Regions from separate parts of the Aciduricibacillus chroicocephali genome, predicted to be linked through region 2. Evidence: a T-box and tRNA genes for the amino acid it is inferred to sense, from the RefSeq annotation. Region 2 holds a T-box; the other holds one or more tRNA genes.

Region 1 (9,754 bases), 670 kb from region 2:
ACCTTATTGATATAGACTGTGAATGGTTTCGTGTCCTTCGCAATGTATCTCAGTTCAGTCGATAATTCCTTAATAAGCTCTTCTTCGGCTTCGAAAGGTGTTTTCAAAGTAATATGCGGAGGAATCAGCGAATAGTGGGGATCGTACCGCTTTCTGTACGAATTGGCTTCGTCCTGTACGGATTTGGATGGAAAAATGGCAATACCGAATTTCATGATAAAACCTCCTGTTCTCAAATTATACAAATATTCTTGCGGATGTACAACGTATATTTTGAATATTGCCGCTATGGCATTATGTGAATATAAGGAAGTGGACTTTTTTATTCTATGTTTCATTATATCAGAACATGACTCTGTAACTGACCAAATATAATCTCTATAGAAGTGCAAAACGAGCTTTCCATCTATTCCCAAAATATTCAAATGCTAAACATTTTAAACATAAAGTGATGCATATTTTCCTTTTTGTGAAATCAGTTGGGCATGTGTTCCTTGTTCAATAATCTGTCCGTGTTCTAAAACAATAATTTGGTCAGCCTCTTCAACTGTGTTCAGGCGATGGGCAATAACGAAGCTTGTACGATTCCTCATCAGTTCCTTTAAGGCTTGTTGGATATGCATCTCCGTGATTGTATCTATATTACTTGTCGCCTCATCGAGTATAAGGATTTCTGGTTCCTTCAGAAATGCTCGTGCAATTGCCAAAAGCTGTTTCTGTCCCTGACTGATGCCGCTGCCGGATTGGTCAAGCATCGTGTCATAGCCATTCGGTAAGGAGCTGATAAAATTATGTGCGTTCGCTTGTTTCGACGCAGCTATAACTTCCTCGTTTGTCGCATCTAACTTCCCATAACGGATATTTTCTCGAATAGAGCCTTTGAATAGGAATGTATCTTGAAGCACAATCGCCATATGTTGTCGCAAGCTTGTACGGCGGATGGAATTCAGTTCTATTCCATCTAGTTTTATGCTGCCTGAGTCGTAATCGTAAAAGCGGGCGATCAAGTTTGCAATTGTCGTTTTACCTGCTCCGGTATGTCCGACAAAAGCAACTGTCTGACCGGGAAGTACTTCAAAATTAATGTCTTTTAAAATGCTTCTTTCATCATATGCAAAGCCTACATTGTTAAAAGCAAAATGGCCATTTGTCTTTTTCAATTCTTTGCCTTCATCTTCCTTAAGATCCTCAGGTTGCTCATCAAGGACTTGAAAGACCCGTTCGGCTCCAGCAACAGCAGACAGGACGACATTGAACTGATTGGCAAGATCATTAAGCGGCCTTGTGAACTGGCGGGCGTATTCAATGAAAATGACAATAACACCAACTGTAATTGTACCTTTAACTGCAAGCCAGCCGCCAAATAAAGCGATAAGAGCGAAGCTTAAAAAGTTCAGCGTATTCATTACTTTAGGAATCAAGCCGGAAATTGCCTGTGCCCAAAAGCCTGATTGTTGTAAAGCTTCATTATGGTTTCTGAAATCTTCTGCAAATCGTGCTTCCTGAGAAAATAGACGGACTATTTTCTGACCATTGAATGTTTCGTCGACAAAGCCATTCATTTCTCCAAGGTCCTTTTGTTGCAGTTTATATAAAGGGCCAGTACGATTCGTAATCCATTTCGTTCCGATGAAGAGCAATGGAACGACAATCATGGTGACTACAGTTAGGAGAGGGCTCAGCATTAGCATAACGACTATTGTTCCGCAGAGTGTAAGTACACTTGAGAAAATCTGAATGACTGATTGATTCAATGTACTATTAACATTGTCAATATCATTCGTGACGCGACTCATGAGGTCCCCTTGTTTCCTTTTGTCATAATAGCTAATTGGAAGCCTGTGAAATTGTTCGAAAAGCTGCTGCCTAAGCTTATAGACAATGTTCTGGCCGATGCCGACCATCCAGTAATTCTGTAAGAAGGTGGCAAGAGCAAGCAAGATATAAACGAAAGCTAATGTACCGATCAACAGGCCAAGCCCTTTTGACATGCCGCCGCTAATATACTTGTCAATTCCACGTCCAACGAGGTACGGTCCAAGCAAACTGAATACTGTGCTTAGCAAAACCATGAAAATAACGATGATGAGCATTCGTTTTTCCTTGCCAAAATAGGACCAGAGACGCTTAATTGTTCCTTTTGCATCTTTGGCTCGCTTTTTGTCCTTGCCTTTGACGTCTTTAAGTGTAATTTTCTTTTGTTGGAAAGGCTCAGTCCATTGTTTGACGTTCACGCAAAGCTCCTCCTTCCGCTTGAGATTCTAAAATTGACTGATACAGACCGGATTGAGCAAGCAGTTCCTTATGTGGAGCAAGACCGACTGCCTTTCCGCCATCAAGCAGCATGACACGATCCGCATTTTTGGCTGTTCGAATTTTTTGGGTGATCAATAAAGTCGTACATTCATACTTATCCAGAGCTTTTAGCAATTTGGATTCTGTAGTGGTATCAAGAGCGCTTGTACTATCATCAAGCATAAGAATGAGAGGCTTGGCAATCAGAGCTCTGGCAATGGAGATACGCTGCTTCTGTCCACCGGAAAGATTCACCCCACGCTGCCCAATAACGGTTTCATAGCCAGATTCGAGGTTAGAGATCAAGTCATGAATCTGAGCGTCTTTTGCTGCCTGTTCCATTTCTTCATCTGTAGCATTCTCTTTACCAAAAAGGATGTTCTCGCGAATTGTTCCACTGAAGAGCATCGCTTCCTGAGGAACAAAGCCGATTGATTTACGCAAATGTGTCAGATCATATTCTGTTACCGGACTTCCATCAATCGAGATAACACCTTCATCCGGGTCAAATAGGCGGGGAATCAGTTCGAATAAAGTTGTTTTACCAGTTCCAGTCGTACCCATAATGGCGATCCGTTCACCAGTTTTTATCTTAAAAGAAATGCGGTTCAAGACTTTTTGCGGTTTGTCCGGGTATGCAAAGGAGACATCATTAAACTCAATTGAGCCAGTAAGAGGGATTTTTTTGGATAGCCCAGCTATTAACGGTTTCTGGTCATCTGCTGACAGAACAGCATCTACTCTGTTCACTGAAGCTTTAGCCCGGGAAATTGCAAGTGTAATGAAGGTGAAAGTGGAGACCATAATTGAAATTCGCAATGCATAATTGATGATTGCTACGACATCTCCGATTGAAGAATTGCCAGCAACTGACTCACGATGCCCGAACCAAAGAATAAATAGTAATGTGGCATTCATGATAACGAGCAGAAGAGGCATTGAAGCCTCAACAAACCGAAAAGTATTCCTTGTTTCATCTGCAAGTTTTCTATTTGCCGCTTTAAAGCGCTTTTCTTCATGCTTTCTGCGTACGAAAGCTCTAATCAACTTCATACCGGATAAATTCTCCTGCATGACCTGGTTCACTTCATCGACATTTTCCTGAACAGTATTGAAGCGTTCTCCAGCTTTTTTTAGTACCCAAAATAGAAAAATGAGAGCGGCTGGGACTGTAATTAAGAAAACAACAGCAATTTTTGCATCTAATAGAAAGGCCATAATGATTGAACCGATTATTGTCAGAGGAGCCTTTGCCATGATTCGCATGCCCATGAACAATGTATTTTGAATTTGCCGGATATCATTGGTGAACCTTGTGACAAGAGCAGACGCAGGGAAACGTGCCATATTCCTATATGAAAAATTTTGGACTTTATTAAAAAGGTCTGTTCGTAAATCAGAGCTGAAACGAATGGCGGCGAAAGAGCCATAAAAAGAATTAGCAAGTCCTGCTAGAAATGCTATAAGGGATATGCCAATCATGATCGTCCCCCAATACATGACAATGGACAAATCCTGGTGCAGGACACCTTCATTAATCATCTTTGCGAGCATTACAGGGAGAACAAGGTCGATTCCCATTTCCGCAATGGTGAGAATAAGAGCAAGCAAAGCAGGCAGGCGGTATGGTTTTAAGTAAGTAAGAATCAATTTCATGTTGCAATGCAATCCCTTCATGAATTCAAACTAATTTATCTTCCTATTATACTTGCATTTTTGATTGTTCAAAAATCTTATGACTTAATTAATAAAAACGTATCCTATTTTAGGTAATTTTTCATTGACGTGATAACTGGAAGGAAATACTATTTAATTATAGATAAAAATAAACGACTTTCTCCGCAGAAATGGCGGAGCTTCATAGATTGTACAGGTCAGGGCCTGGCTCGGCGCCATTCCTGTCATTTGCATGATGTTTCGGATTCGGCGAGGAATCTCAGGGGGGTTGCAAAATTGAGCACAACATCTGACACCGACGTACAAGGATTGCAACATCAAAAAGAGAGTGAACAATCGATACAGAGTCTGCTTAAAGATTTGCAAGATATTAAATATGCACTGGATCAGTCTTCTATTGTTGCAATTACAGATCAGCGAGGCAGAATTAAGTATGTAAACGATCATTTCTGCAAGATATCTAAATACAAACGTGATGAACTTCTTGGAAAGGATCATAGCCTTGTCAATTCCGGTTATCACGAAAAAGGCTTCTTTAAAGAGATGTGGGCAACAATTGGAAAGGGTCATATATGGAGAGGGGAAATTAGAAACAGGGCGAAAGATGGAACGCTTTATTGGGTGGATACAACGATAGTTCCTTACTTGAATGAGAAAGGAAAACCTTATCAGTATGTTGCAATTCGCAATGATATAACCAAGCGTAAGGAAATGGAAGAGAAAATTCGGGAGAGTGAAGAGAAATACAGGCTCATTACTGAGAATTCCGGAGATCTGATTTCTGTCATCGATAAAGAAGGAAATATTCGTTATTTGTCCCCTTCGCATGGTGAACTGCTCGGTACAAGAGTTGCCAATGATTTGACTGGGAATCTCCTTGATTGGATTCATGAAGAAGATCACAAGATGTTATGTGCAGAGCTAATCCTGCTCGCCGCAATGAAGAAAAAAACTTCTCACATTGAGATTCGAATTAAATCAAGCAGCAATATTTATCATGTCATGGATACGAGAATTAACCCTGTAAAAACAGAGGAAGGAATAAGAGATTTTGTTCTTATTATGCGAGATGTGACAGAGCGTAAAAACTCAGAAAAGATGATCTATCACCTCGCATATCATGACACGCTTACAGACCTTCCAAATAGACGTATGTACATGAATACTTTAAGAAAAGAAGTCCATGAGGCAAATGAGTCCCATACGAAATTTGCGGTCGTATTCATCGACCTTGATAATTTCAAGCATATTAACGACTCTTGGGGACATGAGAATGGAGATTATCTGCTGGCGGAAGTGGCTGCCAGAATGAAAAAATCAATTCGTGATTCGGACGTCGTAGCCCGATTCGGTGGAGATGAGTTCACAGTACTGTTACGTGATGTGCCAAGCCTGACTGTCTTGCATCAGATGGCGAAACGCATCCACAGTGATTTTCAGAAACCATTAGAGATTGATGGCCAGCGCTATACACCGTCCTGCAGCATGGGAATCGCTCTATATCCCGAACATAGTATAGATGCAGATGATTTACTGAAAAAAGCTGATACAGCATTGTATACAGTTAAAGAACGCGGACGAAATGGATATGCAATATTTGATGAGAAGATGGAGCGCAAGTCACTTGAAATTATTCTGATGGAAAATGAAATGCAAAAAGCAATTGAGCATGATCAATTCCATATTGATTATCAGCCTAAGATGGATTTGGCTTCAAATAAATTGATCGGTATGGAAGCGCTCGTTCGCTGGAAGCACCCGGAGCTCGGTCTTATTCCACCGAACAAGTTCATACCGCTTGCCGAAGATTGTGGTCTGATTATGAAGCTCGGGGAATGGGTTCTTAGACACAGCTGCGAACAGAATAAGAAATGGCAGGACAAAGGCTACGAACCGATAGTCGTTTCCGTAAACCTTTCACCATACCAGGTCATGCATCCAGCTATTGTTCAGAGGATAAAGGATGTCCTTGCCGATACAGGGATGAATCCTAAATGGCTCGAACTGGAAGTGACTGAGAGTATTTTTACCAATGTGGACCATGCTTCCGGCGTATTACAAGAGCTGAGAGACCTCGGCATTCAAATTTCCATTGATGACTTTGGAACCGGATACAGCTCGTTCAGCTATATTAAAAATCTGCCGGTAGATACTTTGAAAATAGATGCTTCATTTATCCAAGACATCGATCAGAACAAAGAAAGCCAGGCAATCGTTCAAGCGGTTCTTGCTGTCGCCAAAACACTTGGAATCGGAGTTATTGCAGAGGGGATTGAAAGCAGTGACCAGCTTGGGGTTCTATTGGAAGATGGTTGTGCTCAGGGGCAAGGCTACTTCTTCAGTAAACCACTCCCTAGTGAAGACTTTGAAAGCTATTTGAAAGGTGCTGGACCAGACTCGGATTAAATTAAGTAAGTAATAAGAGTACCGGATTTCCTATTTTGGTTAAGATTCTGGGGAAATTCGGTACTTAATTTAAATATGAAATGAATAGCTAAATATATTAAAGAATTGTTGACTTCATTTTAAATCTCATGTATATTATTAACTGTAATACATATCCCATGCGATTCCTTAGCTCAGCTGGGAGAGCGCTACCTTGACAGGGTAGAGGTCGCTGGTTCGAGCCCAGTAGGAATCATCGAGTGAGAAGAGCTTGAAATCCTTTATTTGTAAGGGGTTTGAGCTCTTTTTCTGTTTCCATTTATAGTGTTTTATAATATTGTAAGCGGGGCGTGGCATGATTTGTTTAACGGATGCTATTCTCTAAATAAAATACTATCCAATCGGAGCCGAGCTAGTTGCTGCATACTCTAGTAGTTAAGCAATTATACGGCAAGAATATGAAACGAAAAGCCAATAATAATAAATCCTCAAAGTTACAAATCCATAATAAAAGCTGTAAATTCTTTAGTTCAAGAGGATTCGGAACCCTAGAGTACCTAAATAGATACTTTGTTATACGGAACAAGATGCGAAATGCTATAATGTTTATTATATTCACAGTTATGTAATTTTTATCATTTATGGTAATTTTGTATAATTTACAATCACTGATTGGCGGTTTGGAATATATGCTTAAGTGCAAAGCTGGGAACCTCGATGATGCTGCTGTTTTATACCTGAGTTTCTTCAACTTATCATTAGCTTAAATAAGCATATGCAGTTTCGCCCACATACATAATGATAAGCATCATTGACCTTAGCCAATCGAAACACTTCCGTACTTTTACTGCAAGAAGTCGTTCCCACTTCTCTAAGACTAGCAATTCAGTCTGAAAACAGCAGTAAAGACCTTGCCTAATGATTGCTACGTTGATTTTCTGCATTGGCTCAACTAACCTTATCTGTTATTTATCGTGATTTAAGGGCGTTCCCACGGTTATGCTTTTAAGTAATTTTTCATGTCGAACTACTGAAACGAAAGCGTTTTGACAGAGGTGGTAGCTCTGACTCAAAAGGGATTTATTCTTTTTAAAATAAACAAAACCTTTTAATAAGAAAAATGCAATATTAAATTTTCGTTAACGGAAAGAATCAAATGTAACGGAGGCAAAGATGTATATAAAATCTATGAAGGCACAAAATTTCAGGTCTTTGAAGAATGTCAAAATTGAATTCAAACCAGGATTTAATCTAATCATTGGGAAAAATAACACGGGTAAATCAAATATTTTAAAGCTTCTACAACGCATCTTTGTAGATGACTGTAAATTTTCTCAAAGTGATTATTCGAAAATTAATAATACTAATCAAATGGCACCAGAATTTGTCATTGAAACATCCCAAGGTAATTACATGAAGAATAATGAAGCTTATTACGCTGGTTCAAAAGTAAGTTTTAATGATTTCTTAAATAAGTTGGGTGATTGGCATTTAATATTTATTGATATTCAAAAAGAGTATAGTGATTTTATAAAACTCGTTTTTGAGGAGTACAATAATTTAGATAAGAACAGCAAAACTATACTTGATACTCAAATTAACATAGACTTTAGTGAAGTTATGGGGATGGGTAATTCAATATATTTCAAAGAAGACTCGATTTACGTAATTGATGAGTATGCTGATACCTCGGAGTTGGAAAATAAAAGTACTGGTGTTCAAAGAGTGGCATTATTAATTTGTTTAATAAATTTATTTAAGATTAAGAAGAAAATAAGTCACTATATACTGTTAATTGACGAACCAGAAGGAAACTTACATGTTAAGTCACAAAAGAAAATGCTTGAATTACTAAAAAGCTTTAGTGAAGATCATCAAGTTATAATCTCTTCACATTCCACAATTTTTATGAAGGATTTAGATTTAGATGCTGTAAATTATATTGATAGAGATAAGAACACTGGATCCTATGTTGACAATAAGAATCTCGGCTTGGAAAACTTTAAAAAAATTAGAGATGTACTAGGTCTGGATTTGAGTGATACTTTGTTCCTGAATAAGAATATTGTTGCTGTAGAAGGGATGAGTGAAGTCATTCTACACTCCTACATATATGATAGACTAAATAAAAACAAGTCTGACTTCACCTTTTATACTATTGAAGGCGCTGATAATGCGCTTCAGAATATCATAGCTTTAAAACAGGTATTAAATAAGGACCTAATAATTATTCTTGATAACGATTCTAAGGGTATTAAGATAGCAGAAGATATTAGGAAAAATACCTTTGTTAACAAGTCTAGAATATTTATGCAACCTAACGATACTATTAAAGGTGAATTGGAAGATCTTTTCCCTAAAGATTTTATTAAAATAGTTATAAGCAAATTTATAGAGCTTCAGCGTAGTGTAATTACAAAAAACTTGGGCGAAAACGCAGAGGAAAAATTAAATGGTTATATTGGAAAAATAGAAAGCTTCGACAAGTTTTCAGAAGTCGAAAGAATAGGAGAGGGAGACAGTTCTTATATATTTAAAGGGCAGTCTTTTGTGAAATTTATTAAAAGGAATCTAGAAGAACTAAACGATGAAGACTTTCATTCTACTGTAAAGGAATTTGAGCTATTATACGATCAATTTTAAAAAAGGTTGAAGTAATTTTTATTTAAACAAGCTCAAATAATACTGGCATCATCGTGGGCATTAATATATGAAACGCTAAATAACAAACTAACATTTAAAATTACAACTCAACAATAAAAGCCACAAATCCCTTGTTGCAAAAGGACTTGCAGCTATTGTCGGTAACAATAAAACACTAACGATAATTGACGTCACGCCTTTGACAGGGTAGAGGTCGCTGGTTCGAGCCAAGTAGGAATCATCGAGTGAGAAGAGCCTAAATTCCTTTAGTATTAAGGAGTTTGGGTTCTTTTTCTGTTTCCTAGCGTATTGATTTTTCTATTAAAATGTGATTGAGGTGTTTCGATTTCAATAACGGTATTGATTTAATACACCCTTCTCTATATTTACAGCGCAATTGTTATTTGAATTGAAAATATATCTGTGAGTATCTCAATAAGACTTTTGAAAATAAGGGCATTGACTTTGAAAGCCCCCTGTCACTAAAATTAAAATCCGTGACAGAGGGGGAGTGTAGTATTACATCTATATTTTACTCTAAAGTTGTGAACTTTGATCATATTGTATTTGACCTATATCAGTTTTGCCCACATACATAATTAGCGTTATTCGTAACTATTTACCGAAAATCACCAGAATCCTTTATGTGCTTCAATGACAAGCTCTTCAATTTCAGGAAATGGACCTAAAACCTCTATTTTCTTTTGTCCTCTTGCAAAAACTTCGCGGCATGGTAAATCAAAGGTTGGATTTT
Region 2 (9,754 bases):
TTCTGGAAAAAGAGCTTCAGGAAGTGAAGGCACTAGGAATTCGCTCTGTCATTTTCTTTGGTGTGCCGAATGAGAAAGATGAGCAAGGTTCCGGTGCGTTTTCCGACGAAGGTATTATTCAGCGGGCAACACGCAAAGCGAAGGAAGTTGATCCTGAGTTGCTCGTTGTAGCTGATACATGCTTGTGCGAATATACTTCACATGGCCATTGCGGTGTCGTGCACGATGGCGATGTTGAAAACGACGAGTCCCTTGAACTGCTTGCGAAAACAGCCGTTTCCCAGGCAAAGGCAGGAGCAGATATTATCGCACCTTCCAATATGATGGACGGATTTGTAAAAGTGATCCGTGCTGCACTTGATGAAGCTGGTTTTAAAGAGATTCCAATTATGTCTTATGCAGTGAAATACGCATCGGCATACTACGGTCCTTTCCGCGATGCAGCAGATTCTACACCACAATTCGGTGATCGCAAGACTTATCAGATGGACCCGGCGAACCGCCTGGAAGCATTGAAAGAGGCTGAGACAGACCTTGCTGAAGGTGCGGACATGCTAATCGTAAAGCCTTCACTTGTTTATCTTGATGTCATGCGTGAAGTGCGCAATATGAGCAATGTCCCGCTTGTCGCCTATAATGTGAGCGGCGAATATGCGATGGTCAAAGCTGCTGCACTGAATGGCTGGATCGATGAAAAACGTGTTGTCCTTGAGACACTTCTATCGATGAAGCGAGCAGGTGCCAATATGATCATCACTTACCATGCGAAAGATGCGGCGAAATGGCTGCAGGAAGAAAATAACTAAAAACTGTCCCGAGGTGAAGTCTTTTGAAACAGTTCAATCAATCTATTGACGCATACAAAGAGGCTGTTGATCTCATGCCAGGCGGAGTGAACTCGCCTGTACGCGCATTCCGTTCTGTTGGCATGGATCCGATTTTCATGGAAAGTGGTAAAGGTTCGCATATCCGTGATATCGATGGCAATGAATATATTGACTATGTACTTAGCTGGGGTCCGCTCATTTTGGGCCATGCAGCTGATCATGTTGTTGAAGCTTTGAAAAAAGCAGCTGAAAAAGGGACAAGTTTTGGTGCGCCAACATTGCTTGAGAACGAACTGGCGAAGCTTGTCATCGACCGTGTCCCTTCTGTGGAAATGGTTCGTATGGTCAATTCAGGAACAGAAGCTACGATGAGTGTTCTCCGTCTTGCGCGTGGTTACACAGGACGCAATCTCATTTTGAAATTTGAAGGCTGCTACCACGGTCATGGTGACTCCTTGCTGATCAAGGCAGGTTCCGGTGTTGCTACACTAGGCCTTCCTGACAGTCCTGGTGTGCCAGAAGGTATTGCGAAAAATACGATCACAGTTCCATATAACGATATGGACAGCGTTCGTGAAGCTTTCAAGCAGTTCGGAGATGACATTGCTGGTGTTATCGTTGAACCTGTAGCAGGTAATATGGGCGTCGTGCCGCAACGCAATGATTTCCTTCAAGAGTTGCGTACAATCACTGAGCAGAACGGAACATTGCTAATCTTTGATGAAGTGATGACTGGCTTCCGTGTCGGTTACAATTGTGCACAGGGTTACTTTGGTGTCACACCTGATCTGACATGCCTCGGTAAAGTAATTGGCGGAGGTCTTCCTGTAGGTGCTTATGGTGGTAAACGTGAAATCATGGAACGAATTGCACCAGCAGGCGATATTTATCAGGCGGGTACACTTTCAGGAAACCCGCTCGCGATGACTGCAGGGTATGAAACATTGAAAGCTTTGACACCGGAAACATATGAGGAGATTAACAAAAAAGTCGATCGCCTCGCTGAAGGATTCCGTGTCGCTTCCGAAAAATATGACATTCCATTGCAAATCAACCGTGCCGGTTCAATGTTCGGAGTCTTCTTCACACATCAGGATGTTGTTGATTTTGCAACAGCAAGCACTTCTGATTTGGAGCGGTTCAGTTCCTATTATCGTGCGATGGCAGAAGAAGGGATCTTCCTGCCACCATCACAATTTGAAGGTCTGTTCCTCTCAACAGCTCACACAGATGAAGATATCGAAAAGACAGTAGAAGCGATTGACCGCACTTTTGCGAAATTGAAAAAATAGTTATGCTGAAAGAGCCATTCCACATATAGGAATGGCTCTTTTTTATGTCATAAACTATTTTACCAGTGAATAGAATGGGGGTGCAGAATGAAATATCTTTATGGAACGGGGCGATTTTTATGAGTAGAGACCAAGCTGCATTCAGCTTTGATTTAAATGAATCCTTGTATTTCCGGAGCGGAGAGGAAGTCGGCGAGATGGTCAGCATTTCTCTTGAGCCGATTATCTCCGTCCATTCTCCAGCAGAATATGTTCAGCTGCGCGGTGTCATAGAATTGAAAGGAGAATACCGCCGCGGGGAGAATGGTCATGCCGATTATGTACCTATCGACGAGGAAGAGGACGATCAGGCAATACGGCGTGTAGAGGAAGTGAGTGAGACAGAAGATGGAGAGCTTACATTCCTGCATCATTTTCCAATTGAAATTTCCATCCCCCATGATAGAGTGGAAGATTTGAACGAAATCAAAGTACAAGTAACAACTTTTGACTATGATTTCCCTTCAAATGATCGCTTGAATTTACTTGCTTCAATCGAAATCAGGGGAATTCTTCCGGAAGAGCAACGCTCTGAACCAGAACTCTTGACAGAAGAAAAAGATTTGCCATTGCCGTTCTTTGGAGCGGAGGATATTGGAGCAGATGCGCTTGAAGAGTTGATGGGCAAGCTCGCGACTTTCAGCGACCAGCTGCCACAGTTTGATTTTGATATTATCCCGGAGGCAGAAGAGATCGAGCCATCTGCATCTAGAAGAGATGAAGAGCCAGAGGCATTGGCGGACAATCAATCAAATACGTTGCAGTCAGCTTTTTTAACTCCGGAACAAGAAATACCTAAACAAAATGCAAAGCAGTCCGAGCCAGCGAATTCTACAGACCGGTACTCCGCAGAGAACTCCGAACAAACTGATGAAGCGAAACAATCTAATAACTGTGAAACGGAACTTGCTAGTGAAGCTTCTGAACACCGTTTAGAGCTATCTAATAACTCTACTCCGGAAGAGAACGATCAAGCATCTCTAAGCGAAGAAAGCTGTGAACTTGCCCGCTCCGAACAACAAGCAGAAGAAGAGCAGGAACCTGCATTGAATCTAAACAGTAAAGCTGAAAAGGTTGAACGAGAAGAAGTGAGATTGGACTCGGAACCTTCTGCAGAGGAGGCAAAGCCACAACAGGAAGAAGCCCCTAGTGCAGTAGAGAATGATCAAAATTTGTCTGAAGCGGAATCAACATCACAGGAACTTGCTTTTACAGCAGCTAGAGATCAGGCCGAGGCGCGGAAACAAGAAGAGCAAGCAGAAGCAAGAGATCAAGAGCCTTCTGAACTGCAAACAGAAGCAGAGACTGAAAATCAGGCACCTTCTGCAGAAGAGCAACCAAGACAAGAAGAACAAACAGAATCGGATGAAGTAAAAATATCAGCGTCTGAACCAGTCGGCGAGGCAGAGGATGTTAAAGAAGCTCCAGCTGTTCAGGGACGCATTGAACAGCAACAGCAACCGGAAGCAAATCAAGAGTCAGCTGTCGAACAAGAAAGCACGCCTTCAGCTGATGCTGATGAGTCTTCTGAGGCAGTAAATCGACCAGAGCAAGCAGAGTCGGAACAAGAAGAGTCAGAACAACAAGAGTCTCCTGTGTACAAGAAGCAGCGTACTGAAACTGGAATCCACGCTCAAAAGCCAGATGAAGAAGGTGCGGATCTTGGTAATTTGACAGATCTGTTCGGAAGAGATAATGAAGAAGGCTTTACGAGAATGCGTCTATACATTGTCCAGGAGAAGGATACAATAGAGTCTATTGCCGAAAGATACGAAATTCCGGTTTCTCGCTTGTTGCAGCATAACCGTTTAGATAACGAGAACCTTGGCGCCGGACAGCTTATTTACATCCCTGTTCCCCGCGAGGCAAATGCGTAGAAGCAGTTTTGCGAGGTGAAGCGAAATGGATATGGAGAGGGAACTACTTTTAAGATATGGTCTGGAAGCAAACGAAATGGAGCAAATTACAAGCCGCCTGTTCAAAGCGACATGCGGCAGCAGAAGCTATGCTTTGAAAAAAAGGACGGCATCCATCCGTGACGAATCATTGTGGCAAGGTTTGCACAATGAAGCTGCAATCGGTACAATGCGCGGCGTGCTTCCAGTCTATATGACTTTAGACGGATTTCCTTCTGTAAGCATGAATGAAGACGTCTATTATCTAATGCCCTGGATTGATGCGAGCTATCCTAAGCCCGATCAATTGCTGAAGACGATTGGTCATATCCATCGGAAAACAAAAGAGCCAGCCATGCCGAAAGCTGAGGCATGGCTGGGATCCGTGAATACATGTAAGAAAAATATCGGTACGCTGCGTAATCAGCTCTTAAAGCACATTGAGAAATGCGAAACAAGACATTATATGTCTCCTTTTGAACTCAGCTTCTGTACGCAGTATATGGAAGCAGACAGAGTTTGCGCCGAACATATTAAGCAGCTTGAACAGCTCTCAAGTTTAATTGAACAAGGCGATTGGCATACGAGTGTTGTGCATGGCCGGCTATCAAGTGAGCACTTTTTGAATGGAACGACACCTTTATTTGTTAACTGGGAGAACGCTCGGAGCGGCAACGCGACAGATGATCTGCATCATTTTTTCCGCAGTGAGCTGATGAAGACAGAGTGCTTCATGAGACGCGACCAGTACATTGCGGCATATCGGGAATATGAAGCGGCAAATGAATTGTCTGACCTTGAAAGATGCCATCTATCGATTTGCCTTCTGGACCCTATGCCTTATTTAAACTGGGTTCGCCGGTTTGATGCAAATCCTTCAGCCGTTTCCATGCTTGAAGCAGTGGAAGGGTTAAATGCACATTTCCGTGTCATGATGTTTGGGCTTAATTTTGTCCAAGAATGGCAAAGCAGCAATGATGACTTGTCAAATCCAGCGCAAGTAGAACGCGAAGAAGAGACCAGTGATGAAGCCAAGCAAGAGAATGTCGAACGTAGTGGGCAGGAAGAGCGTACGGAACACCTGGAAGATGAGGATCGGAACGACCGCACGCTCAATGACACATAGGCATGTAAACGCCCATGGCGGCAATTTGTAACGGTATTGTCGTGATATGATGACCACCTGCTTTCATCTGTTTTTTTCATTTTATGCTTGAGTTCCTGGACTTTGTGAATGCAGCTTGCTTTTTACCAGAGAGTTACGGTAAAATACAGGCAGACCAAAGCGATAAATGCATGGAAGCGGGAGTAGTATGGATCGTTGCAGTTTCACAGGGAGAAGAGCCTTGACTGAGAGTTCTTCAGCTGGATTTCCAGAAAGTCGCCCGCCGAGCAGATGCCCTGAACTTGATTCAGTAGGGGCAGACCGGAGAAGTTCCGTTACAACTTGCATGAGTGTACCGGCATTTTTATGCCTGTAAATAAAGGTGGAACCGCGGAATCCTTTTCGTCCTTTTTTGGGGATGAGAAGGATTTTTTATTTTGCCGGGGTGTCATGCATCGCATTAGGAAGGGAGCACTACCATGGAAGAAAAACAGACATCACTGCCTCCGAAGTACAATCCGGGGGAAGTTGAAGAAAACCGTTATCAATTCTGGCTAGATGGCAAGTTCTTTGAAGCAGGGCAGGATCTTGACAAAGAACCGTTCACAATTGTCATTCCGCCGCCGAACGTTACAGGAAAGCTCCATTTGGGACATGCCTGGGATACGACAATGCAAGATACGATTTCACGTATGAAGCGTATGCAGGGCTACGACGTCCTCTGGCTTCCGGGAATGGACCATGCCGGTATTGCGACACAGGCAAAAGTTGAGGCAAAACTACGCGAAGAAGGCAAGAGCCGCTACGACCTTGGGCGCGAGAAGTTCCTTGATACTGTTTGGGAATGGAAAGAAGAGTATGCAGGATTCATCCGCAAGCAATGGGAGAAGATGGGCCTTGGCCTCGACTATTCACGTGAGCGTTTCACAATGGATGAAGGTCTTTCTGAAGCGGTACGCAAAGTATTCGTAACCCTTTATGAAAAAGGACTTATCTACCGCGGTGAATACATCATTAACTGGGATCCGGCTACGAAAACAGCACTCTCTGATATTGAAGTTATCTATGAAGAAGTGCAGGGCAAGTTCTACCATTTGCGCTATCCAATCAAAGATTCTGATGAAACAATTGAAATTGCAACGACTCGACCAGAGACAATGCTTGGAGATACTGCTGTTGCCGTTCATCCTGAAGACGAGCGCTACAAGCACCTCATCGGCAAAAAGGTAATTTTGCCAATCGTCGGCCGTGAGATTGAGATTGTTGCAGATGATTATGTCGATATGGAATTTGGTTCCGGAGCGGTTAAGATTACACCTGCACATGACCCGAATGACTTTGAAATTGGTAATCGACACAATCTTGAGCGCATTCTTGTTATGAATGAAGATGGCACAATGAACGCACGTGCTGGCAAGTACGAAGGACTGGACCGTTTCGAATGCCGTAAGCAAATCATAAAAGACTTGCAAGATATGAACGTTCTGTTTGAAATTGAAGATCACGTCCATCAAGTTGGTCATTCAGAACGCAGTGGTGCAGTCGTTGAGCCTTATCTTTCAACACAGTGGTTCGTAAACATGCAGCCGCTTGCTGACGAAGCTGTAGCAATGCAGCAGTCGGAAGGCAAAGTGAACTTCGTGCCAGATCGTTTTGAGAAGACGTATTTGCGCTGGATGGAGAATATCCGTGACTGGTGTATTTCCCGTCAGCTTTGGTGGGGGCACCGCATTCCGGCTTGGTATCATAAGGAAACAGGTGAGATCCATGTAGGCATGGAAGCACCAGCTGATGCCGAGAACTGGAAGCAAGATGAAGATGTTCTTGACACATGGTTCTCTTCCGCACTTTGGCCGTTTTCAACAATGGGCTGGCCGGATGAAGAAGCACCGGACTTCAAGCGCTACTTCCCGACAGATGTACTCGTAACAGGTTATGACATTATCTTCTTCTGGGTTTCACGCATGATCTTCCAGTCCAAGCAATTCACTGGCGAGCGTCCTTTCAAAGATGTTCTGATTCATGGTCTTATCCGTGATGCAGAAGGACGCAAAATGTCCAAGTCCCTTGGAAATGGTGTCGACCCGATGGATGTCATTGAGAAGTATGGTGCTGATTCATTGCGTTACTTCCTGCTTACAGGTTCAACACCGGGTCAGGATTTACGCTTCCATTGGGAAAAAGTTGAATCAACATGGAACTTCGCCAACAAAGTGTGGAACGCATCACGCTTCTCACTTATGAACATGGAAGGTTTCACATATGAAGACATTGATCTTTCCGGTGAGAAATCACTTGCTGACAAATGGATTCTTACACGCTTGAATGAAACAATTGAGCAAGTGACACGCAACACGGATAAATATGAATTCGGTGAAGCAGGCCGCCATTTGTACAACTTCATCTGGGATGACTTGTGTGACTGGTATATCGAGATGGCGAAATTGCCACTTTACGGTGACGATGAGAAGGCAAAGAAAATGACTCGTTCTGTTCTAGCTCATACATTGGATCAGACAATGCGCATGTTGCATCCGTTCATGCCGTTCATCACAGAGGAAATTTGGCAGCAGCTTCCGCATCAGGGCGAATCTATTACGGTAGCTGAATGGCCAAAAGTGAACCCTGAATTCCAGGATGATCAAGCAGTTACGGAAATGGAACGTCTTACTTCAATTATCAAGGCAATCCGTAATATCCGCTCTGAAGTGGATACACCAATGTCCAAGCAGATCAAGCTGATGATCCAAGCTGAGAACGCGACAATCGTTGATGAGCTAAACAGCGAACGTAGTTATCTTGAACGCTTCTGTAATACGAGTGAACTGGAAATTGCCGAAGCTGTCGACGCTCCTGCTAAAGCGATGTCCGCTGTCGTGACAGGTGCTGAATTGTTCTTGCCGCTTGAAGGACTGATTGATTTCGATAAAGAGATTGCTCGTCTTGAGAAAGAACTTGAGAAATGGACGAAAGAAGTAGAACGTGTCCAGAAGAAACTCGGCAACCAGGGCTTCATCGCAAAAGCTCCTGAGAAGGTTGTTGAGGAAGAAAAACAAAAAGAAAAAGATTATCTTGAAAAGCAGGCGAAAGTAAAAGCACGCTTGGAAGAATTGAAATAATAGTTTGACTGTCCCGCAAGTTTCTATTGAGGCTTGTGGGATTTTTTGTATCCTCATTTGGTAAATACTGATAAAATAACATGAATAATACATAAAAGCTGGTGAATCAATGAAGAAGGTTTCTCGGAAAAGGCTTATTTTTATTTTAATTATTTCTCTGGGTTTGAATTTGTATCACTTCATCCATGACAAACAACAGAAAAGAATAGAAGTAGGAATTGATGTGGAAAAATTTTTGTTTAATCTCAATGAGACAGCAAGGCTTTTGAAAGAATTTGAAGAAGAGGAGATTACGAAAAAATATGAGACGGAGGGAGGGAAGAACGAGCACCTTCTTTGGGATGCAAGCAACTATATGTCAGAGAATGAGGGACGGTTAAATGCCTATATTAGCGAAGTGCCGGAAAACCTTGTCTCCTGGAATGGAGGTGTATTCGTAGATATTCGAAATAAAATTAAACAAAATGGTGAAGAGGAATCAAACCAGGTTTTAAAAGATATCCTTAATTTTAAAAAAGGATATGATGCTGAGGCAGGTTCTATTAATGTTTATAAGGAACCTTATAAGGCATTGGCTATTATGGAAGACGTCCTTAGCAGTAAGAAGTATATGGGGAACCGTTTCATATATAAAGATAGATGATATGTTGGGAGGATAAGATTTTTGATTAGAAGCAAGTTAGCCATTATTAGCTCGTTTGTTTTTTTAGGAATTTGTCTTTATTCTTTCTTTCCATTTCCAAATAATCCATTGCTAAGGGCACAAGCGACGTTTATGAATTTTCCGATACAGGATCAGAACGGGTATGTGTTATCTGGTATTTTTTGTTCAGCTTTATTTATTATAAGTTTTGTTTTGCTCGCTGTTGGGGTGAAAAAACATCGTATTAGGACTGTGATCCTTGTATTCGTCCTATATTTATTTTTGCCGAATGTGGCGATTACTCTGTATCAGGGAACAGTCGCATCTGGTATTTTCGCAATTTCCTACGATAAAGATGGGAGTTGTCATTTTGAGAGCATTAGAGAGAATCTGTTAAATGGTGAGTGCACACTTACATTGAGGAATCACAGCAATCATACGGTGAGCTTTTCAATGCAATTTCTTGATAATGATCTTAAGCCTGTTTATCGAACAGAGTCATTAATGAATGAGCCTAAACTTGAAAAAGTCACATTAAAACCGAATGAGAAAAGGACAATTCATTTGGAAAAAAAGATAGATATATCGAAAATTTCACGTACTATCAGTGGCGGGACATCGAATGACATACACTTTAAGTTAATTGCCGGTGAGTTTGAACGTGATTTTTAGGGCTGTTAATAGAGTATATAAAGTGATCCGATATTTAGAAAAATGACGGGGCATACGATGCTCCGTCATTTTTTGATTTTATTATTCAATCCGCTCTCTAATTAAAGCAACATACTTCTCCAGGATGTTAATATTGCTCGTCACACTTAAAGTCCGTGACCC

What was found. A T-box is a leader RNA that pairs with one kind of tRNA and senses whether it is charged. The one in region 2 lies ahead of QR721_RS08560 (valine--tRNA ligase), so its partner is inferred to be a tRNA-Val.
Region 1: it has a tRNA-Val gene. The T-box ahead of QR721_RS08560 (valine--tRNA ligase) is inferred to sense a tRNA for this amino acid. The anticodon was not compared.

The regions. Positions count from the first base shown of each region.
Region 1 is NZ_CP129113.1:948,537-958,290, forward strand. Features, by position in the region: gene QR721_RS04985 (YjcG family protein) at 1-215, opposite strand, end outside; gene QR721_RS04990 (ABC transporter ATP-binding protein) at 438-2,234, opposite strand; gene QR721_RS04995 (ABC transporter ATP-binding protein) at 2,212-3,951, opposite strand; gene QR721_RS05000 (sensor domain-containing protein) at 4,249-6,378, shown strand; tRNA gene QR721_RS05005 (tRNA-Val) at 6,541-6,613, shown strand; gene QR721_RS05010 (ATP-dependent nuclease) at 7,531-9,000, shown strand; gene QR721_RS05015 (nucleoside deaminase) at 9,630-9,754, opposite strand, start outside.
Region 2 is NZ_CP129113.1:1,615,362-1,625,115, reverse strand. Features, by position in the region: gene hemB (porphobilinogen synthase) at 1-806, shown strand, start outside; gene hemL (glutamate-1-semialdehyde 2,1-aminomutase) at 881-2,119, shown strand; gene QR721_RS08570 (LysM peptidoglycan-binding domain-containing protein) at 2,239-4,035, shown strand; gene QR721_RS13935 (hypothetical protein) at 5,039-5,134, opposite strand; T-box leader at 5,342-5,571, shown strand; gene QR721_RS08560 (valine--tRNA ligase) at 5,638-8,277, shown strand; gene QR721_RS08555 (hypothetical protein) at 8,501-8,920, shown strand; gene QR721_RS08550 (hypothetical protein) at 8,942-9,592, shown strand; gene QR721_RS08545 (ATP-grasp domain-containing protein) at 9,674-9,754, opposite strand, start outside.